4 regions of the Altererythrobacter sp. H2 genome follow, and region 2 is predicted to be linked to each of the others. Evidence: predicted binding sites of a transcription regulator. Region 2 holds the regulator's gene; each other region holds the start of a gene.
The links. Region 2 encodes LexA, which represses DNA repair genes until DNA is damaged. Its sites were predicted from a motif close to GTTCCNCNCTTGTTCT; they were not measured.

Region 1 (7,183 bases), 1.4 Mb from region 2:
GAAGCGGCAGCGAAGGATATCCTCGCCCGCTGGAATGAACTCGGTGCCCCGCCCCCGATCCGCGAGTGGGACGAAAGCCGGGTCACCGATTCCGACGAAGAGGTCGTGATCAAGCAGACCTGGACCGAGATCCGCCGCTTCATGTGGAACTATGTCGGGATTGTCCGCACCACCAAGCGGCTGGAACGCGCCGCCCACCGCATCGCCCTGCTGCGGCGCGAGGTGCACGACTATTACAGCGCCTTCCGCGTCACCACCGACCTGATCGAGCTCAGAAACCTGATCGAGGCGGCCGACCTGATCGTGCAGAGCGCGCTACGCCGCCACGAGAGCCGCGGCCTGCACTACACGCTCGACTATCCGGAGACGCGGCCAGAAGCGCGCGATACGGTGCTGGTCCCTTGAAAATCGGCGCCGCTCTGCTCGCGGCTTGCGCCTTGACGTCCGTAAGCCCGGCATGGGCGCAAGACGATGGGGCCAATGAAATCATCGTCACCGCGCAGCGTTCCGGCGCGCCCATGTGGACGATCGACACCCCCGGGGGCGCGATCGTGCTGGTGGGGGAAATCCGTGCTGTGCCCAAGGCGACACCCTGGTTCCCTGACCGGCTGGAGGAAGCGACCGCCGGGGCGGACCGGGTGATCCTCGGCCTCAAGCCCAAGGTTTCGCCGGGGGACGTGTTCCGGATCCTGTTTGCCGGGGGCAGGATCACCAGATTGCCCAAGGACACCACTGCGGCGGACTATCTCGACCCGGTGCAAGCGCAGCGGCTTGCCGCGCTGGAGGCGAAGTACGACCAGGACTATGCCCGCTCCAGCTTCCTGATCACCGCGTTCGACCTTCTGGCCCGCCGGCTCGGCTTCAGCCGCGACACCGGCAAGGACGCCTCCGACGTGGTCGAGAAGGCTGCGCGGCGGGCCAAGGTTCCGGCCGAACCGGTCGGCACGATCCGGGGCGAGGACATGCTCGACAGCCTAGCCGAAGCACCACCGCAAGCGCATATCGCTTGCCTCGATGCCGCCATGACCGCGACCGAGACCGGGCCTGAGCTGATTGCCCGGCGCGGGGCGGGCTGGCGCGCCTCCGATGTGCCCGCCGTGATGGCCAACCCGCTGGAGCAGGCGCTGGGCCAGTGCTGGCCCTGGGCCGACCAGTCGGTCGGGGGAGAGCTGCGCGGCCAGTGGCTCGCGGCGATCGACCGCGCTGCGCAGGAAAGCGGCGTGACCCTGGCCGTTGCTCCGCTGCGGGTGCTGGCGGAAGACCAGGGCGTGCTCGACCAGCTCGAGGCCAAGGGGTTCGAAATTCGCGGGCCGGACTGGCGGCCCGTGCCGCCGGCAAGACCATCCGGAGCGACTGCGGACGACCCGATCGAAAAATAAGCCCACACAAAGCCGACAGGGAGAGACCATGCCTACTGCGACCGCCAACGGGATTACCATTCATTACGAAGACCACGGCAAGGCCGGTGACCCGGCGATCCTGCTGATCATGGGTTTCGGCGCGCAGCTGACCCTGTGGCCGATCGAGCTGGTCGAGGCGCTGGTGGGTCACGGGTTCCGGGTGATCCGCTATGACAACCGCGATATCGGTCTCAGCCACAAGTTCCACGGGGTGCGCGCGCCCGGCATCGTCAAGCTGACCCTGCTCGGCAAGCTCGGGATCAGGCCGAAGGTGCCCTATACCCTGGCCGACATGGCCGATGACGGGGCGGGCCTGCTGGATGCGCTGGAGATCGAGACCGCACACATCGTCGGCGGCAGCATGGGCGGGATGATCGCCCAGCATGTGGCGGCGCGCCATCCGCACAAGACCCGCTCGCTCACCACGATCTTCTCGACCACCGGCAACCCGAGGCTGCCCCCTGCGAAAAAGGAAGCGCTTGAGGTGCTGGTCAAGCGCCCGGCCAGCATGGACGAGGCGGTGCTGGTGGAGCACGGGATGCTGCTCGCCCGCACCATCGGCTCGCCCGGCTACCCGGCCCCGGAAGAGCGCCTGCGCGCCAATGTCACCGCCTCGGTCCGCCGCAGCGTCTATCCAGAAGGGCCGACCCGGCACCTCGCCGCGATCCTCGCCGATGGCGACCGGCGGGCGATGCTGGCCGGGATCACCGCGCCGACCCTGGTGCTGCACGGCGAGGCCGACCCCCTCGTGCCGGTCGAGGGCGGCCGTGACACCGCCGCCAGTATCCCCGGCGCGCGCATCCGCACCATACCCGGCTGGGGCCACGACCTGCCGCTGGACCTGGTGGACGAGCTCGCCAGCGAGATCGCCAAGCATGCCATGGCCACCGAGGCGAAATAGGTCTTGCAAACTCCCTCTTGGTGTATCATTCACATAATACACCAAGAGGGAGAGAAACAGTGCCGTATCGTTTTTCCGCCGCCGTGCTGCTTGCAACAGCCGCACTGGTTCCCAATGCCGCGATGGCCGTGCCCGACGGGTTCGCGCAGGACGTCGATGCCCTGATCGCCGCGACCGTCGATCAGTCCGGCCCCGGCGTCTCGGTGGTTGTCACCGAAGATGGGCAGGTCGTCTATCAAGGCGCGCGCGGCATGGCCCGGATCGCGGAAGGCCGCCCGGTCGCACCGGATACCCTGTTCCGCCTGGGCTCCATCACCAAGCAGTTTGCCGCAGCTGTTGTCATGCAACTGGCCGAAGAAGGCCGCTTGTCGCTGGACGATCCGCTGTCGAAATTCGTGCCCGACTACCCGGCCAGCGGCGCGTCGGTCACCGTTCGGCAATTGCTCAATCACACATCGGGGATTCCATCCTACACCAGCATGCCGGGCTGGATGAACGAGGCCAATCTCACCCGCCGATGGACGACGCAGGACATGATCGGCGAGTTCAGGGACCGGCCCCGCGATTTCGCTCCGGGCGAACGCTATCTGTACAACAACAGCGGCTACATCCTGGTGGGTGCGGTGATCGAGGCAGTCACCGGCAAATCGTGGGACGAGGCGGTGGCGGAACGGATTGCGGCCCCGCTCGGTCTGTCCACGATCGCCAGCTTTGCCGATGAAGCGACCCTGCCGGACATGGCGACAGGCTATACGCGCAGCGGCGACGGCAAGGCTGAGATTGCCGGCCCGATCGACGCCACTGTCCCTGCGGCAGCCGGGGCGCTGCGCGGCAACGTACTCGACCTCGCCCGCTGGGCCGATGCCTTGCATGGCGGCAAGGTGGTGGGAGGCGATTATTATCGCCAGATGATCGCCCCGACGGTGCTTAACGACGGCACAGAGGCCAAATACGGACTCGGCCTGGGTGTCGAGCCGGTTCGCGGCCGGCCTGCGATCGGCCACGGCGGCGGCATAAATGGCTTCAACACCGCGAGCGTCTACCTTCCCGGCGACGGCATCTTCGTGGCCGTGTTCAACAACACGGATTCGCCTGAAATTTCGAGCGACACGCTGATGGCGCGGATCGCGGCCATGGCCATCGGCGATCCGTTCGAGGAATTCAAAGCGGTTGCGCTGGATCTGGCTGCGATAGCGCCGCTGCTGGGCGAATACCGGATCGACGAAGCGCAGGCCCGCAAATTCTACGAGCGCGATGGCAAGCTCTACACCTTGCGCACCGGCGGCCGGGAATCAGAAGTGTTTCCCGCAGGCGGTGACCGGTTCTTCTACGCCCCTTACAATCCGACCTGGTTTGCCATCACCCGCGCCGATGACGGAACGCTGCGGATGGAAATGCACCATAACGGGGCCAACGAACCGGAAATCGCCCAATGGGCCGGAAAGGTCGAAGCCGCACCAGCCGTAGCCATCGCGCCGGACGTGCTGCAGAGCTATGCAGGAACCTATACGGGGCCAATCGGGACGTTGATCCTGTCCCTGGACAACTCTGGTACGCTCATCGCCCGGCTTGGTGGGCAGCCTGCCCTGCCGCTGGTGGCGCAGGGCCCGGCGCGGTTCGCGGTCACCGGGGTCGATGCCTTCGTCGAAATCGTGCTGGAGGGCGGCAAGGTGACCGGCGCGGTGATCGGCCAGGGCGGGCAGACGATCCCGTTTGCCCGCACAGCGGATGCCGGCGAACAGCCTTCTGATTGACCCGCCTACCCGCCGGAGAGGCGGCTACGCGCGAACATCTGACCTGCCGCGCCGCGAGAGCTGGTGCGGCAGGTCCGCCACCTTGAGCGGCGCACAAAAATTACCCGGCCCGATTCGATTGATTCAAAGCCCCGCAATACCCACTTTGCCCATATAAATTTTTGCCGGTTTTCATTTTGGGGCTTGCGCGGCGCGCCAGTCCAGCAAATCCGCCGCGTCGCTGCGTTGCACACAGCTAACACACCCCGCGCAGCGCCGCCCGCAACATGGTTAAACGTGCTTTACCCTCTTGCGCCAGAGTCCCGCCTGATTCAGTATCTAGTGGTTCGGATCGCGGGTACACCCACAAGATCGTGTTTTCCAAGGCGTACGATGCAAATCGTGTGGGGCGGGTGATTCGGTCGGAAAGGCAAGGCCGGGCGATCGGGCTGTGGACAGGCGGGGGAGAACTAATCCGCCGCCCGGACACCAAAAGATGCTAGGCGGAACGCATCCGCCGAGTCGAACACATGCGGAACACCAGGCGCCGGACCGGCGTCGTTCCCACAGGGCAAACAGGCGGGGCTAGGCAGCAATGGAATTCAGGACCGGAGACGAATCAGCGATGGGTCTCGACCAGACACAGACGACGGGGATCGAGCCCGGTGAGACAGCCGGCAGGCAGAAGGCCGCAGTGAGCATGGACACGCAAGATATGGGCAGCGCAGAGCTGGTCGCAGGCAAGGCCGCCGAGGCGCTCGCCGTAGCCATGGCCCAGGCCGCCACCGCCGATGCTGCCGCCAGTGACCGGGCGGGCGATTCGAAGAAGGTGATGGACCGCCGGTTCACCATCGTGGTTGACCATGCGCGCGACGCGAACCTCACCGAATTCGGCAAGGATACGCTGACGGACCGCTACCTGCTCCCCGGCGAAAGCTACCAGGACCTGTTCGCCCGCGTGGCCGATGCCTATGCCGACGACCAGGAGCACGCCCAGCGGCTCTATGACTACATCTCCAACCTGTGGTTCATGCCGGCCACCCCGGTGCTGTCGAACGGCGGCACCAATCGCGGCCTGCCGATTTCGTGCTATCTCAACTCGGTCGAGGACAGCCTCGAAGGCATCGTCGGCACCTGGAACGAGAACGTCTGGCTGGCCAGCCGCGGCGGCGGGATCGGCACTTACTGGGGCAATGTGCGCGGGATTGGCGAGCCGGTCGGCCTCAATGGCAAGACCAGCGGCATCATCCCGTTCGTGCGGGTGATGGATTCGCTCACGCTCGCCATTTCGCAGGGCTCGCTGCGGCGCGGCTCGGCAGCGGTCTATCTCGACATCAGCCACCCGGAGATCGAGGAGTTCCTCGAAGTCCGCAAGCCGAGCGGGGACTTCAACCGCAAGGCGCTGAACCTGCACCACGGCGTGCTGGTGACCGACGCCTTCATGGAAGCCGTCCGCAACGGCGAGGAGTTCGAGCTCAAGAGCCCGCGGGACGGCAGCGTGCGCGGCAAGGTCGATGCGCGCAGTCTGTTCCAGAAGCTGGTCGAAACCCGCCTCGCCACCGGTGAGCCCTACATCGTGTTCAACGACACGGTGAACCGGATGATGCCCAAGCACCACCGCGACCTGGGCCTCAAGGTCTCGACTTCCAACCTGTGCTCGGAAATCACCCTGCCCACCGGCCGCGACCACCTCGGCAACGATCGCACGGCGGTGTGCTGCCTCAGCTCGCTCAACCTCGAAAAGTGGGACGAGTGGGAAGGCAACAAGCTGTTCATCGAAGACGTCATGCGCTGCCTCGACAACGTGCTGCAGGACTATATCGACCGTGCCCCGCCGGAAATGGCCCGGGCCAAGTATTCCGCCAGCCGCGAGCGTTCGGTGGGCCTGGGCGTGATGGGCTTCCACTCGTTCCTCCAGGCCAAGGGCATCGGCTTTGAAAGCCCGATGGCCAAGGTATGGAACCTCAAGATGTTCAAGCACATCGCGGCCCGGGCCGACGAGGCGAGCATGATGCTGGCGAACGAGCGCGGCCCCTGCCCCGATGCCGAGGACATGGGCGTGATGCAGCGCTTTTCGTGCAAGATGGCGATCGCGCCGACTGCCTCGATCAGCATCATCTGCGGCGGCACCAGCGCCTGCATCGAGCCGATCCCGGCCAATATCTACACCCACAAGACGCTCTCGGGCAGCTTCGTGGTTAAGAACCCGTATCTGGAAAAGCTGCTGCGCGAGAAGTCCAAGGATTCGACCAACGTGTGGAACTCGATCCTGGAGAAGGGCGGCTCGGTCCAGCACCTCGATTTCCTCAGCCCTGAGGAAAAGGCCGTGTTCAAGACCAGCTTCGAGCTCGATCAGCGCTGGCTGCTCGAATTCGCGGCCGACCGCACGCCCTATATCGACCAGGCGCAGAGCCTGAACCTGTTCATCCCGGCCGATGTCGACAAGTGGGACCTGGCCATGCTCCACTTCCAGGCATGGGAGAAGGGCATCAAGAGCCTCTACTACCTGCGCTCCAAGAGCGTGCAGCGCGCCGGGTTCGCCGGCGGGGTGGAGGCTGACAACACCTCGGAAGCACCCAAGTTCGAGATCGAACAGACCGACTACGAGGAATGTCTGGCCTGCCAATAGGGGCCTGCCAGTAATGGTGCGTCCGCAATCGCCCGCCAGCCGTATACATTTTGCCTGATTTACGCCCGGAGTACGCCCGATGTCCCTTCTCGAAGCCCGCAAGACCTACAAGCCGTTCGAATATCCGTGGGCTTACGAGTTCTGGAAGCGGCAGCAGCAGATCCACTGGATGCCGGAAGAAGTGCCGCTGGGAGAGGATTGCCGCGACTGGGCGCAGAAGATCACCGAGAACGAGCGCAACCTGCTCACCCAGATCTTCCGCTTCTTCACCCAGGCCGATGTCGAGGTGCAGAACTGCTATCACGAGCATTACGGGCGGGTGTTCAAGCCCACCGAAGTGAAGATGATGCTGGCCGCCTTCTCCAACATGGAGACGGTCCACATCGCGGCCTATTCGCACCTGCTCGACACCATCGGGATGCCCGAAAGCGAATACAGCGCCTTCCTCGAATACGAGGAGATGAAGGACAAGCACGATTTCCTCCAGCAGTTCGGGGTCGATTCCGACGAGGATATCGCC
Region 2 (7,183 bases):
GCGACTGATTTCCTCGCGGTCTCCGTGGCCCCAGCCAAGCCGCAGCAGGTAATTGAACAGCGCTTCGGGAAGGATGCCCAGCTCGTCTCGATACGCTTCGACCCCCACGGCCCCGTGCCGCTTCGACATTTTCGCGCCGTCCGGCCCGTGGATCAGCGGCACGTGGGCGTAGACCGGATCGGGCCATCCACCCTCGATCGCGTTCATCGCGCGAATGATCGGTAGCTGGCGAAAAGCATTGTTGAGATGATCGTCGCCCCGGATGACGTGAGTGACGCCCATGTCATGATCATCAACCACGACCGCCAGCATGTAGGTTGGCGTGCCGTCGCCGCGCAGCAGGATGTAATCGTCGATTTCGCTGTTCTGGACGGTGACCGGCCCCTGCACCCGGTCATGGATGGTCACTTCACCCTCGTTCGGGGTCTTCAGTCGAATGGTGAAAGGCGCGCCTTCAGGCGCCTCTGCCGGATCGCGATCCCGCCAGCGCCCGTCATAGCGAAGGGGCTGCTTGTTGCGGCGCTGCTCGTCACGCATGGCCTCCAGTTCGTCGGAGGTGGCGAAGCATTTGTAGGCGTGGCCGGCCTCTAGCAGTTGCCAGGCAACCTGTGCGTGGCGCTCCGCCCGGTCGGACTGGAAAACTGGTGCGTCGTCGAAATCCAGCCCGAGCCAGTCGAGCCCTTGAAGGATCTTGTCGATCGCATCCTGGGTGCTGCGCTTCTGGTCGGTGTCTTCGATCCGGAGCAGCACCTTGCCGCCATGGTGGCGGGCGTAGAGCCAGTTGAACAGGGCGGTTCTTGCCCCGCCAATATGGAGGTAGCCGGTCGGCGAGGGCGCGAAGCGGGTCACCACCTGGCTGGTCGCGGTGCTGCTATCGCTTGCCATGAACGCCGGTTTCCTTTCCTATTGTCGAATGGCGACCAGCACCGCGCCGCATGTACCCCTGGGGGATGAGCCGGAGCCGGCCGCGAAGCTGCGCGATGCTGCAGTGCAGCGCACTTGGCCCAAGGCCGTCCGCTTGTCCAGCCTTGCCGATGCCTGCGAGCAATTTGTCGGAAGGGCCGGATTTGAGCGGGCTCCCTGGCTCACGATTGCCTTCGCTGCGGGCGTTGCGGCGTGGTTTGCACTAGATGCGCCGTGGGAATGGTCGGCCTTTATCGGGGCCTGCCTGATCGCAGCGATTGCGGCTGCGGCCCTTTGGCGCGGTGACAGGAATCGCGCTGCCCTGCAATTGGCAGTCATCACCACCAGTCTCTTGCTCGCTGCAGGGGTGGGGACGGTGTGGGCAAGGTCGGCCCTGGTTGGTGCGGAGCCGATTACCCGGACGAGCGTCACGATCATCGTTGGCCGCGTGCTTGACCGGCAGGAACAGCCCGCCCAGCAGCGTATCCGCCTGGTTCTGGCCATTCGCGATGCCGAGGCAGGCATCGCCCGCAAGATCCGGATAAACCTGCCCGCTGCCGATGCAACGCCAGCCATGACCGAGGGCGCGGTGGTGCGTTTACGCGCGAGACTTTCGCCGCCTGCGCCGCCCATGCTTCCCGGAGGATATGACTTCGCCCGCCGCGCCTGGTTTGACGGGCTTGCTGCAACCGGCTCCGCCTTGGGCCCGGTCGAGGTGGTAGAGAACGCGCCGCAGGTGCGCGGTCTGGCGCAGGTCCAGCGCCGCCTTGCGGCCCATGTCCGGGAGCAGGTCGATGGCTCAGCCGGTACGATCGCAGCGGCCTTTGCCAGCGGTGACCGGGGCGCGATCGACCTGGGTGACGAAAAAGCCATGCGCGATTCCGGGCTGACTCACCTGCTCTCGATCAGCGGGGTCCATGTCAGCGCAGTGATCGCGGCAGGGTACCTGCTGGCACTCAAGCTGCTGGCCTTGTCACCTTGGCTGGCGCTGAGAATTCGCCTGCCGGTCCTGGCGGCGGGGGTAGGGGCACTGGCCGGTGTCGGGTACACCCTGCTGACAGGTGCCGAAGTGCCGACGGTGCGCAGCTGCATAGGCGCGTTGCTGGTCCTGACTGCCCTGGCGATTGGACGGGAGCCCCTGTCCGTGCGGATGCTGGCAACCGCGGCTTTTCTGGTGCTGCTGGTCTGGCCGGAAGCGCTGATCGGCCCGAGTTTCCAGATGAGCTTTGCCGCTGTTCTGGCGATTATTGCGCTGCACGAGAGCCGACCGGTAAAGGCCTTCCTCGCTGCGCGAGAGGAAAGCTGGCTGGCGCGGCAGGGGCGCAGGCTGGCAATGCTGCTGGCCACCGGGCTGGTGATCGAAGCGGTGCTCACGCCGATCGTGCTGTTCCATTTTCACCGCGCGGGCCTTTACGGAGCTTTCGCCAACGTCATCGCCATCCCGCTGGTCACACTGATATCCATGCCAGCCATTGCACTCGGCCTGCTGCTCGACACCGTCGGGCTGGGACGGCCGGCGTGGTGGGTGAGCGAGAAGTCGCTCGAAGCCCTGCTGGCGATTGCCCACTGGACGGCTGACCAGCCGGGTGCGGTGAAGCTGATGCCGCAAATGGGCGCGGGCACCTTTGCCTTGTTTGTCGTGGGCGGAATCTGGCTCGCGCTGTGGCATGGGCGGGTCCGGCTGCTAGGCCTCGTTCCGGTTGCTGCAGCGGCAGTTGCGCTGGTGATGACCCCAGTGCCCGACGTGTTGGTTTCGACAGACGGCAGACAGGTCGGCATCACCGGGGAAGGTGAGCGCCTCCTCATGCTGCGCGAGACGCGGAGCGAGTACGTGCGCGACAACCTGCTGGAAACCGCCGGCCTATCCGGCGAGCCGATTTCCCTCAAGGACTGGCCGGGCGCGCAATGCAGCCGCGATTTCTGCACCCTGGCAATCGAACGTGATGGGCGCAAGTGGGCCTTGCTGATGGCCTTGAACCGCGAGCGGGTCGAGGAGCGTGCACTGGCTTCTGCCTGCGAACGCGCCGACATCGTCATTGCCGACCGCTGGCTGCCCGCAAGTTGCCGCCCGACCTGGCTCAAGGCCGACCGCAAGATGCTGGAGCAAACCGGCGGCCTCGCCATCTACCTCCCGGATGAGCGGATCGAAACGGTTGCCGCAAGCCAGGGCGACCATGGCTGGTGGCACAAGCCGCCCGACCGGACGCCTGCGAAGCCAACTAACTCAGTGATAGCGCCGTAGGAGGCCCGCGAGTTTGCCCTGGACCTGGACCCGATGGGGTTCGTAGACCTGCGGGTCATAACTCGCATTGGCCGGATCAAGCCGCACCATCCCCGCATCGCGGTGCAGGTACTTCAGCGTCGCTTCCTCGTTGTCGACCAGCGCGACCACGATTTCACCATCACGCGCGGTATCGGTCCGGCGGACCAGCGCGAAGTCCCCGTCGAAGATGCCTGCCTCGATCATCGAATCGCCGGAAACCTCCAGCGCGTAATGCTCGCCCGGGCCCAGCAGGGCGGCGGGGACCGGCAGGCTGCTGTGCTCCTCGAAAGCCTCAATCGGCGCACCGGCGGCAATCCGGCCATGCAGCGGGATATCGACCACATCGTTGGCCGGGCGCGGCGCCTGCTTCGCAGGTGCGCGGGCCAGGCTGACCGGATCATTGGCTGCACGGGGCGCTGCTTTCGGCACCGACAGCACGTCTTCCGGCTGCTTGAGCACCTCCAGCGCGCGGGCCCGGTTGGGCAGCCGGCGGATGAAGCCGCGCTCTTCCAGAGCGGAAATCAGGCGGTGAACGCCGGACTTGCTCTTGAGATCGAGCGCTTCCTTCATTTCCTCGAAACTGGGGGAAATGCCGGTTTCTTCCAGGCGAACCTGAATGAAGCGGATCAGTTCATGCTGCTTGGCTGTCAGCATCGCGGAGGCTCCCTGTGCCGTTCCTGTTCCGCCCGCGCCATGCGAACGAATGTGGAACAAGTAGGCAACCCCGTTTCACGAGTCAAGCATTTCAGCCGTTTCCGAGCAGGTAGACCGGAACAGGCGTTCCCGCTTTAGCCTCATCGGCGTGTGCGGGACGGTCGATCAGCACGTCAGACCGGGCGAGGCTGAGCAAGGCGCTGCTGTCCTGCTCGCGCGATGGCATCACGCCATCCGGCCTGAGCGACCCGCGCAGCAATTCGCGCCTTGGTCCGCCCGGTGCGCAGTCGGTTGCCAGGGGGATGGATACGGTTTGCGGGAGGCATTCGGCCGCCCCCAGCAACCGGCGCAGCGCAGGCAGCATGAACAGGAAGCCGGTCACGAAGGCCGAAACCGGGTTGCCAGGCAGGCCAATCACGACCTGGCGGCCGCGCCGGGCGACCATCAGCGGCTTGCCGGGCTTCATCGCAACCTTCCAGAAGTCGAGCTCTGCCCCAACTGCCTCCAGCGCAGGCCGGGCCAGGTCATGGACGCCCACAGAGGCGCCGCCGGTCAGGACCAGCAGGTCGGCATCGGCATGGTCCTCCAGCGCGGCGACGATCGCATCGAGCCGGTCGGGCAGGGGTGCGCCCTGCCGCACGGTGCAGGGCAGCGATGACGCCATGGCCCCGAGCATGGCGCCGTTGCTGGCGGGGATCTGGTGGACAGCGCAGGAGGTAGGGTCGCTGGTCAGCTCGTCACCGCTGTCGAACACGGCCACGGTCGGCGCAGCGTGGACGGGCACCGTCGCATGGCCGGCAGAGCGCACCAGTGCCAGTTGCGCCGGGCCGATCCAGGGCCCGGCGGGCAGGAGGAGAGCGCCGGGCGCGAACTCGAACCCCTTGCGGCGGATGTGCTTGCCAGCGGCCGGATCGACGGTGGCGGAGACCTGCGCGCCCGCCACCAGGGCATCTTCCTGGATCAGCACGCGGTCCGCCCCAAGGGGCAGGATCGCGCCGGTCGAGATGCGGACGCATTGCCCCGCTGCGATCGGCCCGCCAAACGGCTCGCCGCAGCGGCTCTCGCCCAATCGCTGCCACGGGCCTGTGCCCGCCACCGCGTAGCCGTCCATCGCCGAAAGGTCGGCCGGCGGCTGGGTCCGCGCCGCCACCAGCGGCTGCGCAAGGTAGCGGCCCAGCGCCCGCTCGACCGGCACCGCCTCCGCCGGCATCGGCGCGAGCAGGGCCAGCATCCGCGCCTGCGCCTGCTCGATGGTGAGCGCAGGCAGGCTCATTCCGCCACCCAGTCACCCGACTTGCCGCCGCTCTTGGCAAGCAGCCGCACCGACTCGATCACCATGCCCTTGTCGAGCGCCTTGGCCATGTCATAGACTGTGAGCAGCGCCACCGAAGCGGCTGTCATTGCTTCCATTTCCACGCCGGTCTTGCCGGTGAGCGAGGCTGTGGCCGTGACCGCGACCCCGCCATCGATGTAGTCGAACGTGACTTCCACAGAGGTCAGCGCCAGCGGATGGCACAACGGGATCAGTTCGGCCGTCTTCTTGGCGGCCATGATCCCGGCGATCCGTGCGGTGCCGAGCACATCGCCCTTGGGCGCGTCGCCAGCCCGGATCGCCGCCAGCGCCCCCTCGCTCATGCGGATCACGCCCCCGGCCCGGGCCATGCGCTGCGTTTCGGCCTTGCCGCCGACATCGACCATGTGCGCTGCGCCCGACTCGTTGAGATGGGTCAAACGGCTCATTGGCCGGGTCCCCGCAAGTGCCTGGAATCCGGAGACCTGTTACACATGTTACACAGTCCTGGAGAGAAAAAGTCCGGGCGGTGCATCTCACCAGACGGGGGCAGGAAAACGGACGGAGTGGCACTCATGCTCATCCGCCCTCTATGCCAGACGAGCACCTTGTAGGACAGTGTCTGCGCGTCAGGCTCGTCCTGTCAAAAGTGCCCGCGTCGCGCCCTCTACATCGGCCTGCCGCATCAGGCTTTCCCCGACGAGGAAAGTCCGGACGCCGCTGCGGGCCAATCGCTCGCAATCGGCATGGCTGTTGATCCCGCTTTCACCGACCAGCAGAGTGCCGGGAGGGGCGAGCGGGGCAAGCCTTTCGGTGGTGGCAAGATCGGTGGTGAAAGTCTTGAGATTGCGGTTGTTTACTCCGATCAGCCGGGACTTCAGCGCATGGGCGCGCTCCATCTCGGCTTCGTCATGCACTTCGACCAGCACATCCATCCCGCGCTCCATCGCAGCCGCCTCGATTTCCGCCATCGCGCTGTCTTCCAGCGCGGCGACGATGATCAGGATCGCATCGGCACCGATCGCCCGCGCTTCGGCCACCTGCCACGGATGGACCATGAAGTCCTTGCGCAGGACCGGCAGGTTACAGGCGGTGCGGGCAGCGACCAGATAGTCCTCGTGCCCCTGGAAATAGGGCGCATCGGTCAGCACGGACAGGCACGCAGCGCCGCCGGCCTGATAGGCACGTGCATGATCAGCGGGATCGAAATCAGCCCGGATCAGCCCCTTGGACGGCGAAGCTTTCTTGATTTCTGCGATCAGGGCAAAACCATCAGCCGCTTTGGCGCGCAGGGCAGCCTCGAAGCCGCGCGGCGGCGTTTGCCCGGCTGCAAGATGGTCGAGCGCCGTTACCGACTGCTCGGCCCGGCGCTGGGCCACTTCGGTCTGCTTGGTCGCGCAGATTTCCTCAAGCTTGTTCATCGGGCAATCTCGATCCAGCGGGTGAGCAGGTTGGCTGCGGCACCGCTGTCGAGCGATTCGGCGGCCCGGGCGGCGCCGTCGGTCCAGCTGGTCGCAGCGCCGGCCACCAGCAGGGTGGCGGCCGCGTTGAACAGCACTGCATCGCGGTAGGGTCCGGGAACACCATCGAGCAGGGCCTTGAGCGCCTTGGCATTGTGCGCCGGATCGCCGCCCCGGATCGCCTCGACCGGGGAATGGGGCAGGCCAGCCATGGTGCAATCGACCCGCCGCATCTCGAAATTGCGCCCGCGCACGTCGGCCAGTTCGTTGCCGCCGGCCAGGCTCAACTCGTCGAGCCCCTCGTCGCCCGAAGCGATAAAGGTACGGATCGTGCCCAGCCTTGCCTTGGCCTCGGCATAAATCGGCACATAGGCGGGGCGGGCAATGCCGATCAGCTGGCGCTGGACCCCGGCCGGGTTGGACAGCGGCCCCATCAGGTTGAAGATCGTGCGGCGCGCCAGCCGCTGGCGGATGGGCTGAATCCGGCCCATCGCCGGATGGTGGTTCTTGGCGAACAGGAAGCAGATGCCGATTTCGGCAAGAGTCTTCTCGGCAGTGCGGCCGGCTGCTTCCATGTCGAGACCGAGTGCTTCAAGGGTGTCGGCGGCGCCT
Region 3 (7,183 bases), 820 kb from region 2:
GTGCGCTTCTTGAAGTCGAGCCCGAACAGCTGGTTGGCAGCGTAGAACACCCCGTCTTCCAGCACCCGGTCAATCTGGAAGTACTCCATGACCTTGTCTTCATCGAGCTCGTAGCGTTCCGCCTTGACCTTGTTGGCATAGCGGTACCAGTCCCACGGCTCGACCGAGAAATTGCCGCCTTCGGCTGCGATCATCTCGTTGAGCAGGGCCGCCTCGCGCTGCTGGGTCGCGGCGAGGGCGGGGACCATGTCGGTCATGAAGCCCAGCGCGGTTTCCGGCTTCTTCGCCATCCGGTCAACCAGGGCATAGCTGCCCCAGCTGTCATGCCCGAACAGCGCGGCCTTTTCGGCGCGCAGGCGGACGATCTGGGCGATCAGTTCGCGGGTGTCGTTCGGCCCGCCCTGCTCGGCGCGGGTGAGCGAGAGCCTGAACAGCTTTTCGCGGGTGGCGCGGTTTTCCAGCGCGGGCAGGAGCGGCTGCTGGGTGGTGTTCTGCAGCGCGATGGCGAACTTGCCCTGCATCCCCTTTTCCGCTGCCAGCTTGGCCGCGGCATCGATGTCGGCCTGCGACAGGCCGGCCAGCTCCGCCGCGCTGTCAACCACCAGCGCATTGGCGACAGTCGCCGCGCGCACCCGCTGGCTGAAGTCCGTGGTCAGCTTGGACAGGTCGGAGTTGATTGTCTTGACCTGCTCCTTCTGGGCCGGGGTCAGCTGCGCCCCGGCGTTGACCATGCCTTCGTAGGTTTCCTCCAGCAGCTTGGCCTGCTCCGGCGTCATGCTCATCGAAGCGCGGTTGTCGTAGACCGCCTTCACGCGGGCAAACAGCACCGGATCCAGCGTGATCGCATCGCCATGCTGCGACAGCTTCGGGCCGACCAAGGTCTGCGTCTCGTCAAGCGTGTCGTTGGTGTTGGCGCCGGTCAGGGCGAAGAACATGGTCGCGACCCGGCCCAGCATCCGCCCCGAGGTTTCCAGCGCGACGATGGTGTTCTCGAACGTGGGCGCCTCCGGATTGGCCTTGATCCGCGCGATCTCGCCGTTGTGGACTGCCATCGCCTTCTCGAACGCGGGCAGGTAGACCGCGTCTGGCACCCTGGTGAAATCGGGCGCGTGGAAAGGCAGCACGCTGTCATTGGCGAAATAGGCAATCGCCTTGTCCAGCTCGTCGCCAGACAGGTTGGCGGAGGAAGCGGCAGGCTTGGTCTGGGCCATGGCGGGCTCCGGCATGATGGCAACAGTGGTGAGCAGCGCGCCGGCAGCGGCGGCGAGCATGAGGCGGGATTTCATCGGCGACTCCTTATCGGATCATGGTCGGGTCTTACCCGGTGTTGGCCGGGCTGTTAGCTGACCGCGCTTGAACCTGAGATTGATTACAAATGCAACCGGGTGCATTTCCGTCACTGGGCGCATCGGCTCCGGTCGCCCTTCCGGCAGGCTTCCACGTCGGCGCGCCAGCGGGCCATGGCGGCTTCGTGTTCGCGCTCGCGCCGGAGCCGTTCAGCCTCGACCGCCGCGACCGCCGCCTCGTGCTCGGCCGCCTGGCGGGCGATGGTGGCCTCCCGGTCACGCAGGGCCTGCTCGTAGGCCTGCCGGTTGGCTTCGTTCTCGGCCAGCTGGCGGGTGCCGAACTCGGCCTGTTCCCGGTTCAGGCGCTCGCGCTCGGCCTGCTCGCGCTGCTCCTGCTCGGAGGCAACCGGAACGGATAAGGGCGGAACAGGGTCAGAGGACACCTGCGCAGGCTGCGCGGCGGTGGCTGTGCTGGCCGAGCCCGTCATGCGGTTCGGGCGACTTGACGGGCCATCCTTGCAGCCTGGCACGATCGGATCGGCCCAGTTGGGCACACTGCCGCGCGGCGGGAAAATCCGGCCCTTGGCTTCGGCGCGCCAACCGTCATTGGTCACCACTGCCGGCGAAGACAGGGTGTAGTAATTGGAGAATGGCTTGGTGGGGCCGGACGAGCCGTCCCGGCAAAACTGCGTGTTGAATGTCAGGTGCCTGGTGGTGGAACTTTCGGAAATCCGCCAGCCGTCTCCATGATTGGAGATGCTGCGGACGTAAAAGACATATTCCGGATAGTCTTTGCCATCGACCCCCTGTTTGGCGCCGGTCCGTTCAGCGCCGGTGATCACCGCAACCAGATCGCCAGCACGAGGCACATACTGCGACCGCCCGCTGCCATGGACTTTCTCCTCTGCCACGACGAGGCGGATCTCGGTGCCGTTGACTTCGAACTCTATGTCGCTGTGGGGAAATCGAGACACCCAGCGCCCCTGCACCTCGGCCAGAAACGCCGGATCGATTGCGGCCTGGGCCTGTGCTGGCTGCGCCCACGCCAAATTCAGCCCTGCGATGGAGGCAGGGGCGGCAAACGCGAGCATGGCAGGCAACAAGATACGCATGAGGTCTCATCCTGTTTGCAAGATTTACTGCACCACGCCCTTTCAATGGATCATTGTCAATCCCACCTGCTGCCTTTCCAGGTTGTCCCGCCCGCCCGGTCGGCTGCCTTGCAGAATCCGAACAAATATGGAACAGCACGACCCATGGCATTGACCCACATTTCCGTGCGCGGCGCGCGCGAGCATAACCTCAAGGGGGTCGATATCGACCTGCCGCGCGATGCGCTGATCGTGATCACGGGGCTTTCGGGGTCGGGCAAGTCCAGCCTGGCGTTCGACACGATCTACGCCGAGGGGCAGCGGCGCTATGTCGAGAGCCTTAGCGCCTATGCGCGCCAGTTTCTCGAAATGATGCAGAAGCCCGATGTCGAGCATATCGACGGGCTTTCTCCTGCCATCAGCATCGAGCAGAAGACCACCAGCCGCAACCCGCGCTCCACTGTGGCGACGGTGACCGAGATCTACGATTACATGCGGCTGCTGTGGGCCCGCGTCGGCGTGCCTTATTCACCTGCCACCGGCCTGCCGATCAGCGCGCAGACTGTCAGCCAGATGGTCGACCGGGTGATGACCTTGCCGGAAGGCACGCGGCTCTACCTGCTTGCCCCGGTGGTGCGCGGGCGCAAGGGCGAATACCGGCGCGAACTGGCCGAATGGCAGAAGGCCGGCTTCACCCGGGTGCGGATCGACGGCGAATTCTACGGCATCGAGGAAGCCCCCGCGCTCGACAAGAAGCTCAAGCACGACATCGAGGTGGTGGTTGACCGGATAGCGGTGAAGCCGGGCGTGGAGACGCGGCTGGCTGACAGCTTCGAGCAGGCGCTCAAGCTGGCCGAGGGACTGGCCTATGTCGACCTGGCTGACGGCGTGGTGCCGGGGCGCGAGGGCGAGGGTGAAGCGGGCGGCGCCATGAAGGGGGCGGGCATTCCTGCCAACCGGATCGTCTTTTCGGAGAAGTTCGCCTGCCCCGTCTCCGGCTTCACCATCGAGGAGATCGAGCCGCGGCTGTTCTCCTTCAACGCGCCGCAGGGGGCCTGCCCGACCTGCGATGGCCTGGGCGAGAAGATGCTGTTCGACCCGCAGCTGGTGGTGCCGAACGAGGCGCTGTCGCTCAAGCAGGGCGCGGTGGTGCCGTGGGCCAAGTCCAACCCGCCGAGCCCCTATTACATGCAGGTGCTGGCGAGCCTGGCCAAGGCCTATGACTTCGCGCTCACCACCCCGTGGCAGGAACTCGCGCCCGATCAGCGGACCATCATCCTCCACGGCACGGGCGGGATGCCGGTGCCGCTGACCTTCAAGGACGGGCGCAAGGAATACACCGTCACCAAGGCGTTCGAGGGGGTGATCGGCAACCTCAACCGCCGCCTGCTGCAGACCGAAAGCGCGTGGATGCGCGAGGAGCTGTCCAAGTTCCAGACCGCGCAGCCGTGCGAGGCGTGCGGCGGCAAGCGGCTCAACGAGAAGGCATTGAGCGTGAAGGTTGCGATGACCGACATCGCCACCCCCACCAAGATGAGCGTCGCCGATGCCAAGGCCTGGTTCCTCGCGCTGGAGGAGCAGCTGGGCGAGACCCAGCGCCAGATCGCCCGCGCCATCCTCAAGGAGATCAACGAGCGGCTGGGCTTCCTCGACAACGTCGGGCTCGACTACCTCAACCTTGACCGCACCAGCGGCACCCTCAGCGGCGGGGAGAGCCAGCGCATCCGCCTCGCCAGCCAGATCGGCTCCGGCCTGTCAGGCGTGCTCTACGTGCTCGACGAGCCGAGCATCGGCCTGCACCAGCGCGACAACGACCGGCTGCTCGAAACCCTCAAGCGGCTGCGCGATCTCGGCAACACGGTGATCGTGGTCGAGCATGACGAGGACGCCATCCGCACCGCCGACCACGTGGTCGACCTCGGCCCCGGCGCCGGGGTGCACGGGGGCGAGGTGGTGGCGCAGGGCACGCTCAAGGAAGTGCTCAGGAGCAAGACCAGCCTCACCGCCGCCTACCTCAACGGCACCCGCCGGATCGAGGTGCCGGCCACGCGCCGCATGGGCAACGGCCACCACGTGACGGTCCACGGCGCGCGGGCCAACAACCTGCGCGATGTCACGGCGAAGTTCCCGCTCGGCACCTTCACCTGCGTCACCGGGGTCAGCGGCTCGGGCAAGTCCAGCCTCACCATCGACACGCTCCACGCCGCCGCCGCCCGCGCGCTCAACGGGGCGCGGGTGATCGCCGGCGCGCATGACAAGGTCACCGGGCTGGAGCTGTGCGACAAGGTGATCGAGATCGACCAGTCCCCGATCGGCCGCACCCCGCGCTCCAACCCCGCCACCTACACCGGCGCCTTCACCCAGATCCGTGACTGGTTCGCCGGCCTGCCGGAAAGCCAGGCGCGCGGCTACAAGCCCGGCCGCTTCAGCTTCAACGTCAAGGGCGGCCGGTGCGAGGCGTGCCAGGGCGACGGCCTGATCAAGATCGAGATGCACTTCCTGCCCGATGTCTACGTCACCTGCGAGCAATGCCACGGCCGCCGCTACAACCGCGAAACGCTGGAGGTGAAGTTCAAGGGCCACTCGATCGCCGACGTGCTCGACATGACGATCGAGGATGCGGAGGAATTCTTCAAGGCCGTCCCCCCGATCCGCGACAAGATGCACATGCTCAACGAAGTCGGCCTCGGCTACGTCAAGGTCGGCCAGCAGGCGACCACGCTCTCCGGCGGCGAGGCGCAGCGGGTCAAGCTGGCCAAGGAACTGAGCCGCCGCAGCACCGGGCAGACGCTCTACATCCTCGACGAGCCGACCACCGGCCTGCACTTCGAGGACGTGCGCAAGCTGCTCGAAGTGCTCCACCGGCTGGTTGATCAGGGCAACACCGTGGTGGTGATCGAGCACAACCTCGACGTGATCAAGACCGCCGACTGGGTGCTCGACCTCGGCCCCGGCGGCGGCGTGCGCGGCGGCGAGATCGTCGCGGTCGGCACCCCGGAGCAAGTGGTCAAGGAACCGCGCAGCTACACCGGGCACTACCTCGCCCCGCTGCTGGCCAAAGTTGGTGAACGCTCGGCGGTGGCGGTCGAATAATTCTCCCCCGCTGGGGGAGGCGGCCGTGCGCAGCACGGACGGAGGGGGCACAAAGGCCCTCTCCCCTTGCGCGAGAGGAGCCTGCCCCGGACCTGATCCGGGGTTGGGAGAGGGGGCCAGCCGCAGGCTGGTATTCCTCCCCCTTGGGACAGCGGGACCACGCAGTGGCGAAGCGCCACCCTGACCCCACACCTCGCCCCAGTGTGTTTCACGCAGAGACCGCAGAGGAAAGACAAGGCGCAGAGAGGCCCCGCAACCGGCAACCGCTGCTCTCCCTTCGCCACCCCGGACTTGCCTGCCCCTGCGAAGGCCAGAACGACCACGTCACCCCGGACGAGATCCGGGGTCCCGCTTGTTTTGGTCCACGCGAAGCCTGTCCTGAGCCTGTCGAAGGGCGGCGAAGAGGCCGCACTACCCACCCGCCGTCATTGTGAGGAGCCCCCAGGGCATAGCGTGTCCTGAGCGGGGGGCCTTGCCCGTCGGCCGAAGGACGGCGATCGAGAGCGCCCTGGATCGCCCCGCTGCGTTCGCGATAACGGGAATGGGTGTTAGGTCGCCACGCGCAGTGCCGGTTTGCTCACGTAAAGGCCGAGGCGGCCAAAAAAGCATCCATGGAGTTGTCAGGCATGATCGCAGAGGGGGCGGAGGAGCCCGATAAGCTAGCCATATAACCATGTGTCGAAAGCACTGTCGTCAAATTCCTCGCCGATCAATCCTACATTGTTATCGGCAAGAAACTGCCCTAGCTGTGGCCCATCCATCGGGATGATCCCAGATTTTTTCATAAGGTCTTTGGAATCTCGAGAGAACTCTCCAGTTGTCACAAACATTGAGAATACTGGGTCACACAACTTCGCTGAAAAAAATCGAACTGGATCATTCTTTCCTGCAAAGAGCTTTGCTCTAGCCAGTTCAGCTGATCCAACTATTTCACGTATATCTTTCGTCGAAACTCCAGTTTTGTCAAAATGCTTCGCCTGCCCGACAAACCAGACTCGCATGTTTTTTTCAGCGCCTGCTGGCAAGATCTCTGGTTTAAGGATATAGCCGAAGTCAGAAAATCCATAAAAATCAATGCCTCCATCGCCGCTACGAGGAGTATGGCGTGGGTCTTTGACACCAAGTAACGTTAGTAGGCGAACGCATAGTATTTCCAAATCGTTTGCCGTTTTGACGCGAATGGCATCGAATAGCTTGATTGAGTTCCTGCGCCGCCTTTTGGCTTCTACGATGTCCGGCGGATCGCTAGGTTCGCAGTAACAAGCTCCTTGGATATATTCAGGATTTAGCGTGTTGAACGTAAACGCAATAAATGATCCGTCATTTATACAAGCGTTTAAGTGAGCGCGAGCTCGCACTAGTAGGCTTCTTTCCCATTTCTGGGCCTTCTCAGCCGCTTCATCGCCAACAAGCCATCGTTCTCCTACAATAATATTGACTAGGAGCGCTCGTACCGCTATCGGTCCGGCTTCGATTTCGAGATATCGGCCAATCGCGTCCAGCGCTGCGGCCGGGCCAGGAACCACTTTTCTTATCCACCTTTCAGTCGCTTATGTATGGCGATTACCCGTTTAGCCGTCTCGACCAGTGCGTTAATGATTGTCAGATCGTCATCGTCAAAGCCCTCAACCTCAATCGCGCTTATCTTCTTTAGGGCGGTACTGGCTTCCCCAACTTCGCTGCGCCATTTTCGCGAAATTTCGTCTCTTTTGG
Region 4 (7,183 bases), 660 kb from region 2:
CCGCGCCAGCCGGGTCGACGAAGGCTATGTCGACCGCAATGTCGAGGTTGACGACGATGCGCGGGGATTTGTCGCCGCCCGCAGCTTCAACCCGCAGAAGGCCCGCATCCTGCTGCAACTGCTGATCGCGGGCGGGGTGACTGGCCCCGCCGCGATGCAGGCTGCGTTCGACCGGCGTTAGGCCTTATCCCCAGGGGGTGACGAGGTACTTCTCACCGGTGCGCATGGCGCGGTAATCGAGCGCGGCGTCCTTCTCCAGCATCTGCTCCAGGCTTACGTGCGCCTTGTAATGGCTGGCAAAAGTGGTGGTGAGGCCGGCCTGAACCCGTTGGCGCATCCGCACCACGGTTTCCATGCCCGCCTTCTGCAGGAACGGCGTGAGCAGCCAGCCCGACACCGTCCATTGCAGGCCGTAGCTCGGCGTCAGGATGGTCGGCCCGAGGTCGAGCCGGCCATACATGTACATCTTCTTGTCCTGATTGGAGCCGTAGCGGCTGTATTCGCTCATCCGGCTGGAGGCGACCTGCTCCATCGCTTTTAGGCAGGCGTCGGTGTTGGTGCCGCCGCCGATCGGGTCGAAGCCGAGGAAGGCGCCCGTAGCATCCACTGCGCTGCGCAGCTGCTTCATGAAATCGGGGTCGGACGAATTGACCACGTGTTCGGCGCCCTGGGCTTTCAGCAGCTCTACCTGCTCGGCCTTGCGGACGATGTTGACCAGCTTCATGCCGTCTTCAAGGCAGATGCGGTTGAGCATCTGGCCAAGGTTGGAAGCAGCGGCGAGGTGGATGATCGCCTCGTGTCCTTCCATCTTCGCGGTTTCGACGAAGCCCAGTGCGGTCATCGGGTTGACGAAGGCGCTCGCCCCCTCGGCACTGGAAAGTTCGCCGATCGGCAGGCACATCATCGCTTCAGCCACGCAATACTGGCCGAAGGCATTGCCCGGCACGCAGGCGACCCGCTGGCCGACCAGCGCCTGGGCCATGTCGGATTCGCCTGCTGCGATAACCGTGCCCGCGCCCTCGTTGCCAACCGGCAGGCGCTGGCCGTGGCGGCCCTTCTGCCCGGTCAGGAACGGCTCGGGCATCTGCGCCACGATCTTGCCGGGCGAATATTCGGCGTTTTCGAGATCAGCGGCGGAGAACAGCAGGGCAAGGTCGCTCGGGTTGATCGGCGCGGCCTCCATCTTCACGAGAACCTGGCTGGGGCCGGGGGTGGGGACAGGCGCTTCGCCAACCTCGACCGTCAGGGTACCGCCCGCGTCGAGCGTGGTGAAGATCTGCTTGCCGGTCTGCGTCATTGTCGTCTCCCTTGAATCGTCAGCGCATCGCTACGCTGGCAATGCCGGGTTGGCTAGGGTGACGTGGCGTCAGCTTCGTCCGGATAATCGGCCCTGACGAAGTACAGCCCTTGCGGCGGGGCGTTCAGGCCCAGCTGCTGCCGGTCACGGGCGGCGAGCACCTCGGCCACCTGTTCCTCGCGCCAGCGGCCCATGCCGACGAGCGTGAGGCAACCGACCATGCTGCGCACCTGATGGTGGAGGAAGCTGCGGGCGGCGGCCTCGATGATGACATGGCTGCCCTCCCGCCGCACATCCAGCCGGTCGAGCGTCTTGAGCGCGCTGGCCGACTGGCAATGGACCGAGCGGAACGTGGTGAAGTCGTGCTGCCCGACGAGCGCCTGCGCCGCGCGGTGCATCGCGCCAGCGTCAAGCGGTTGCTGCACCTGCCAGGCGCGGTTCGCCTCCAGCGTCAGCGGCGCGCGGCGGTTGATGATGCGGTATTCGTAAGCGCGGCCGGTGCAGGAAAAACGGGCGTGCCAGTCATCGGGCTTCACCGCGCAGGCCAGCACCGCGATCGGGTTTGGACGCAGGTGGTAATTCAGCGCTTCCATCAGCCGGAATGGTTCGATTGGCCTGGCGATATCGACATGCGAAACCATGGCAAGCGCGTGGACCCCGGCGTCGGTCCGCCCGGCGGAATGGAGTGCCGCGGCTTCTCCCGTGACGGCATGCACCGCCTGCTCGACCGCCTGCTGCACGCTTGGACCGTGGGCCTGGCGCTGGAGGCCCATGAACGGCGTGCCGTCAAATTCGAGGGTGAGGGCAAAGCGGGTCAATCGAGCACTGCCCCCGCCGCAATCGGCCATCCGCGCAGCAATTCGTCCGCCTCCATCGCCGGTTTGCCGGCCCGCTGGAGCCTGATCGGCCGGATCGCTCCATTGCCGCAGGCGATGGTGAGCTTGCCGTCAATCACGGTGCCGGGCTTCTCGTTCCCCTGGGCCACGCCGGCCTTCAGCAGCTTCACCCGCTCGCCGCCGATTTCGCACCAGGCACCGGGAAAAGGGGCGAGACCGTGGATATGGCGAACCACGTCGGTGGCGGGGCGCTGCCAGTCGATCCGCGCCTCGGCCTTGTCGATCTTGGCAGCGTAGGTGACGCCCTCCGCAGGCTGGACCTGGGGCGCCAGCTGGTCGAGCCCGGCCAGTACTTCCACCATCAGGTGCGCTCCCAGTTCGGCCAGTTCCGCAGTCAGTTCGCCGGTCGTCTTGTCCTCGATCGGGGTGGCGGCCCTGGCCAGCATCGGCCCGGTGTCGAGCCCCGCTTCCATCTGCATGATGGTGACGCCGGTTTGCTCATCGCCCGCCATCACCGCGCGGTGGATCGGTGCCGCCCCGCGCCAGCGCGGCAGGAGCGAGGCGTGGACGTTGAGGCAGCCGTGCTTCGGCGCGTCGAGCACCGCCTGCGGCAGGATCAGACCGTAGGCGGCGACCACCGCCACGTCGGCGCCAAGCGCGGCGAATTCGGCCTGCTGTTCGGGCTTGCGCAGCGATTTGGGTGTCAGGACCGGGACGCCCAGAGCTTCCGCCGCCCGGTGCACGGGCGAGGGTTGCAGCTTCTTGCCGCGCCCGGCAGGCGCTGGCGGCTGGCTGTAGACTGCCACCAGTTCGTGCCCTGCTTCGTGCAGTGCCCGCAGCGTCGGCACCGCGAAGTCAGGCGTTCCCATGAAAATGATACGCATAAGGGGCGGGGCAGCCTTTCGTTCGGTAGTTGCTGCCCCTATCTGCCGCTTCATGGCATCGCAAGAGATCGAGCGGCTGGCTTCTGCACTGGCGCGGCTTCCCGGCCTTGGCCCGCGCAGTGCGCGGCGGGCGGTGCTGTGGCTGGTCAAGCACCGCGAACGGGCGCTGCCCGAACTGGTCGAGGCGCTGGCCGGGGTGCGCGAGAACCTCTCCGAGTGCCCGCAATGCGGCAATGTCGATACCCACAGCCCCTGCGGCATCTGCGCTGACCCGCGCCGCGATCCGCGCAGCCTGTGCGTGGTGGAGGAAGTGTCTGACCTGTGGGCGCTGGACCGGGCGCGGCTGTTCACCGGGCGCTACCACGTGCTGGGTGGGCGGCTCTCCGCGCTGGAGGGTGTCCGCCCGGAGGATCTCAACATCACCGGCCTGCTGGCGCGCGTGGAAGAAGGCGGCATCGACGAGGTCGTGCTGGCGATGAACGCCACGCTCGAAGGGCAGACCACTGCCCATTACCTCGCCGAGCGGCTGGAGGCCTTTCCGGTGCGGGTGACCCAGCTGGCCCACGGCCTGCCCGTCGGCGGAGAGCTCGATTACCTTGACGAAGGCACGCTGGCGCAGGCGCTGCGCGCACGGCGGCCGGTTTGATCGACGCAGGCAGTTGAAGCCGCGCCATACCCGCACTATGTGGCGGCGATGGCTATCCGTGAAATCCTCGAAGTGCCGGATCCCCGGCTCAAGGTCGTGTCCGAACCCGTCACCGAGTTCGATGACGAACTGCGCACCCTCGTCGAGGACATGTTCGAGACGATGTACGATGCGCCCGGTATCGGCCTCGCGGCGATTCAGGTCGGCGTGCCCAAGCGCCTGCTAGTGATCGACCTGCAGCCGGAAGACCCGGATGCCGAGCCCGAACCGTGCAACCACGATGGTCACCACCACCATCACCAGCCGACGAAGAAGGAACCGCGCGTCTTCGTCAATCCGGTGATTGTCGATCCGGCAGAAGACCTCGCGACCTATCAGGAAGGCTGCCTCTCGGTCCCCGAAATCTACGCCGACGTTGATCGTCCGGCGACCTGCACCGTGCGCTACCAGGATCTCGACGGCAAGCACCACGAGGAGCGGATGGAGGGCCTGATGGCGACCTGCATCCAGCACGAGATGGACCACCTCGAAGGCATCCTGTTCATTGACCACCTGAGCCGCCTGAAGCGGCAGATGGCGCTCAAGAAGCTGCAGAAGCTGCGGGCGGCCTAGGCTCAGCCGACCATTTGGAGCGCCTCGCGGCACCGCGCGGCGCAATCACGGCAGGCTTCGGCACAGATCCGGCAATGGTCGTTGTCATGCTGTTCGCATTCGGCAGCGCAGAGCTCGCAAGCCTGGATGCAGGTGTTCAGCATCGAGCGCAGGACCTCCTCGTTGGCGCCGGTGCGGCGAGCCGCAACGCGTGACGTGGCGGCGCAGATATCGGCGCAGTCACTGCAGGTGCGGATGCATTGCTGCATGTCCATCTCTTCGGCGGCGCAGGCGTCCGCACAGGATGTGCAGACTACCGAGCAATAGCTCGTAATCGCAGCGGCCTGGGCAAGTGCTTCGTTTGGCGGCCCCCCGATCCCTTCGCGCAGGTCAGGATGGGCGGCGATGATGCTGACGATCGACATGAGTTTTTTCTCCTTGGATAACGAATAGACGGGCAGCCTGGAGATATGTTCCGCAGTTGCCCTGCTGCGGTCGTTTCTTGCGGGGAACCGTGAGCCGGAGGCGGCCGTTCGTCTGACATGATCGGGGACGATACCATCGGACTTCTCGCTCGGTCGGCCGCGCAGGTGTTCGAGGTGGCCGGCATCGGGGTGATTGTCGCCGGCTCGCTGGTCGCCGTTGTGTTGTTCGCGATGGGCATGGTCAGGCTTCAGACGTACGGACAACGCGAGAAGGCCGACGATCCGGTCGCGATCTTCCGCCGCGCCTTGGGACGGTCCATCCTGGTGGGCCTTGAGCTGCTGGTCGCAGCCGACATCATCCGCACCCTCGCGGTCGACCCGACCATCGACAGCGTTCTGGTACTTGCAGTGATCGTGCTGATCCGCACTTTCCTCAGCTTCAGCCTGGAGGTGGAGATCGACGGGCGCTGGCCGTGGCAGAAGCAGACCCCGAGCACCAAAGAGGGCGGGCCCTGAGGCGGCAGGTGAATAAACTGGTTCCTGTCTTGGCGACGGCGCCCGTTCCAGCTATGTTCCCGTCATGGAACCTGTCATTGTTGTTGTCGCTGTCCTTTTCCTGGTGGTCGGGCTTGGCGTGGGCTGGCTCGCTGCTTCGCGGCCCATCGCGGACCTGAGGGAACGCCTCGGAGACGCGGAGGGGCAAGTGTCAGACGCGGAAGCGCGCTTCAAGCAGGCGGTGGCGGAATTGGGCGATGCCCGGATCGAAGTGGCCACCTTGCGCGCCAATGCCGCGAACTTTGACAAGCAGATCGAGGCGATGCGGCAGGCGCGGGAGGAGCTGCTGATGCAGTTCCGCGCAACCGGCGGCGAGGTGCTGGCCAAAGCGCAGGAAGAATTCATGAAGCGCGCCGAAGAGCGGCTCGGCCATTCGGAAAAGGCCAGCGAGGAAAAGCTCAAGGCGCTGCTCGCCCCGGTGGGCGACCGGCTGAAAAGCTACGAGGACCAGGTCAAGGCGCTGGAGGAAAAGCGGGTCGATGCCTTCGGCCAGCTGGCCGGGGTGATCGAGCAGATGCGCGCCGGGCAAGAACAGATCCGGCGCGAGGCACAGCGGCTCGGCAATTCGCTCACCAATGCGCCCAAGGCGCGCGGGCGCTGGGGCGAGCGGGCATTGCAGAACGTGCTGGAGCAGTGCGGCCTGTCCGAACACACCGATTTCTTCCTCGAACATTCGCTCGATACCGATGAAGGGCGGCTGCGCCCCGATGCGATCGTGCGGGTGCCGGGGCAGAAGATGCTGGTGATAGACGCCAAGGTTTCGCTCAACGCCTATCAGGCGGCATTCGAGGCGGACGATGAAGGCGAGCGCAAGCGCCTGTTGGAGGTCCATGCCAAGGCGATGAAGGGCCATGTCCAGACGCTCGGCGCCAAGAGCTACCAGAGCCAGTTCGACGAGGCACCGGACTATGTCGTTATGTTCGTGCCGGGGGAGCATTTCGTCGCCGCCGCCCTGGAAGCCGATCCGGAGCTGTGGGACTTCGCCTTTCGCAACAAGGTGCTGCTGGCAACGCCGACCAACCTGGTGGCGATTGCCCGCACCGTGGCGCAGGTGTGGCGGCAAGACACCATTGCCCGAGAGGCGATCGAGATCGGCAAGGCCGGGGCCGAGCTGTATGACCGGCTGGCGGTTGCGGCCGAGCACCTGAAGCGCGTCGGTGGCGGGCTCGAAACGGCGGTCAACAACTACAACAAGTTTGTCGGCTCGTTTGAGCGCAACGTGCTCACCTCCGGCCGGCGGCTGGCGGAAAAGGGCATCGAAATCGGCAAGCGTGAGATCGAGGACGTGCCGCTGATCGAAGGCGCACCGCGCTATGGCGCAGCGGACGTATCCGAGGAGGAGGAAGGCGTGGCCCTGCCGCCGCCTGCCGCCTGAACCCGACGCATCCGGGTGTCAGTCAGCCCGCACCAGTTCGGCCTTGTGGCTGTCTGAGCTCAGCGTCAGTCGGTCACCCGCAACGGTTAACACCGGCTTTTCCGCCAGCAGGGCGCCAATGGCGCGCTCCTGCTCCATCAGCCCGTCGCAGAACATCATGGTCGAGGCGTAGGGGCCGCCCATTAGCCGATCGCCTTCGATTGTCCAGGTGCCGCCCATGCCGTTGCAGCCTGCGGTGGCGCTGATTCGCTCGGCGGTGAACGCCATGCGCGCCCGGTCCGATGCCGGGGCTTGCCCGTCAATGGCAACAAAGCGCCATTCGGTCCCGGCCAGTTGCGGCGTTTCGGCATAGCCGGTGCTGGCACAGGCGGCGAGCAGGGGCAGGGCGGCGAGGGTAGCGAGTCGGATCATGGCGCAAGGCTAGGCCCGCCCGCCTGATCGCGCAATGAACGCGCCTCAGCCTTCGAGCGAGTCCAGCACCTCGTAGGCCAGCACGGCACCGGCCACGGCGGCGTTGAGGCTGTCCGCCCGGCCGCGCATCGGCATGGTCACCCGCAGGTCGCAGGCCGCCTCG

Region 1: U4960_RS15605 (ribonucleoside-diphosphate reductase subunit alpha) is a predicted target of LexA. The motif match lies at 4,558-4,573, and genes of this name have one in related genera.
Region 3: uvrA (excinuclease ABC subunit UvrA) is a predicted target of LexA. The motif match lies at 2,517-2,532, and genes of this name have one in related genera.
Region 4: U4960_RS05290 (four-helix bundle copper-binding protein) is a predicted target of LexA. The motif match lies at 4,727-4,742, and genes of this name have one in related genera.

The regions. Positions count from the first base shown of each region.
Region 1 covers NZ_CP141285.1:3,146,576-3,153,758, forward strand. Annotated here, with positions in the region: gene nadB (L-aspartate oxidase) at 1-405, shown strand, start outside; gene U4960_RS15590 (TraB/GumN family protein) at 438-1,379, shown strand; gene U4960_RS15595 (alpha/beta fold hydrolase) at 1,408-2,301, shown strand; gene U4960_RS15600 (serine hydrolase domain-containing protein) at 2,361-4,055, shown strand; gene U4960_RS15605 (ribonucleoside-diphosphate reductase subunit alpha) at 4,735-6,663, shown strand; gene U4960_RS15610 (ribonucleotide-diphosphate reductase subunit beta) at 6,743-7,183, shown strand, end outside.
Region 2 covers NZ_CP141285.1:1,705,760-1,712,942, reverse strand. Annotated here, with positions in the region: gene gltX (glutamate--tRNA ligase) at 1-885, opposite strand, end outside; gene U4960_RS08650 (ComEC/Rec2 family competence protein) at 914-3,145, shown strand; gene lexA (transcriptional repressor LexA) at 3,128-3,820, opposite strand; gene U4960_RS08640 (molybdopterin molybdotransferase MoeA) at 3,912-5,093, opposite strand; gene moaC (cyclic pyranopterin monophosphate synthase MoaC) at 5,090-5,560, opposite strand; gene trpC (indole-3-glycerol phosphate synthase TrpC) at 5,741-6,532, opposite strand; gene trpD (anthranilate phosphoribosyltransferase) at 6,529-7,183, opposite strand, start outside.
Region 3 covers NZ_CP141285.1:2,521,709-2,528,891, reverse strand. Annotated here, with positions in the region: gene U4960_RS12530 (M3 family metallopeptidase) at 1-1,286, opposite strand, end outside; gene U4960_RS12525 (hypothetical protein) at 1,397-2,398, opposite strand; gene uvrA (excinuclease ABC subunit UvrA) at 2,543-5,470, shown strand; gene U4960_RS12515 (restriction endonuclease) at 6,130-6,996, opposite strand; gene U4960_RS12510 (ParB N-terminal domain-containing protein) at 7,002-7,183, opposite strand, start outside.
Region 4 covers NZ_CP141285.1:1,048,901-1,056,083, forward strand. Annotated here, with positions in the region: gene U4960_RS05260 (asparaginase) at 1-181, shown strand, start outside; gene U4960_RS05265 (zinc-binding dehydrogenase) at 185-1,297, opposite strand; gene truA (tRNA pseudouridine(38-40) synthase TruA) at 1,351-2,115, opposite strand; gene fmt (methionyl-tRNA formyltransferase) at 2,112-3,017, opposite strand; gene recR (recombination mediator RecR) at 3,070-3,663, shown strand; gene def (peptide deformylase) at 3,712-4,275, shown strand; gene U4960_RS05290 (four-helix bundle copper-binding protein) at 4,278-4,679, opposite strand; gene U4960_RS05295 (DUF1622 domain-containing protein) at 4,797-5,195, shown strand; gene U4960_RS05300 (DNA recombination protein RmuC) at 5,260-6,609, shown strand; gene U4960_RS05305 (META domain-containing protein) at 6,628-7,020, opposite strand; gene U4960_RS05310 (TrmH family RNA methyltransferase) at 7,066-7,183, opposite strand, start outside.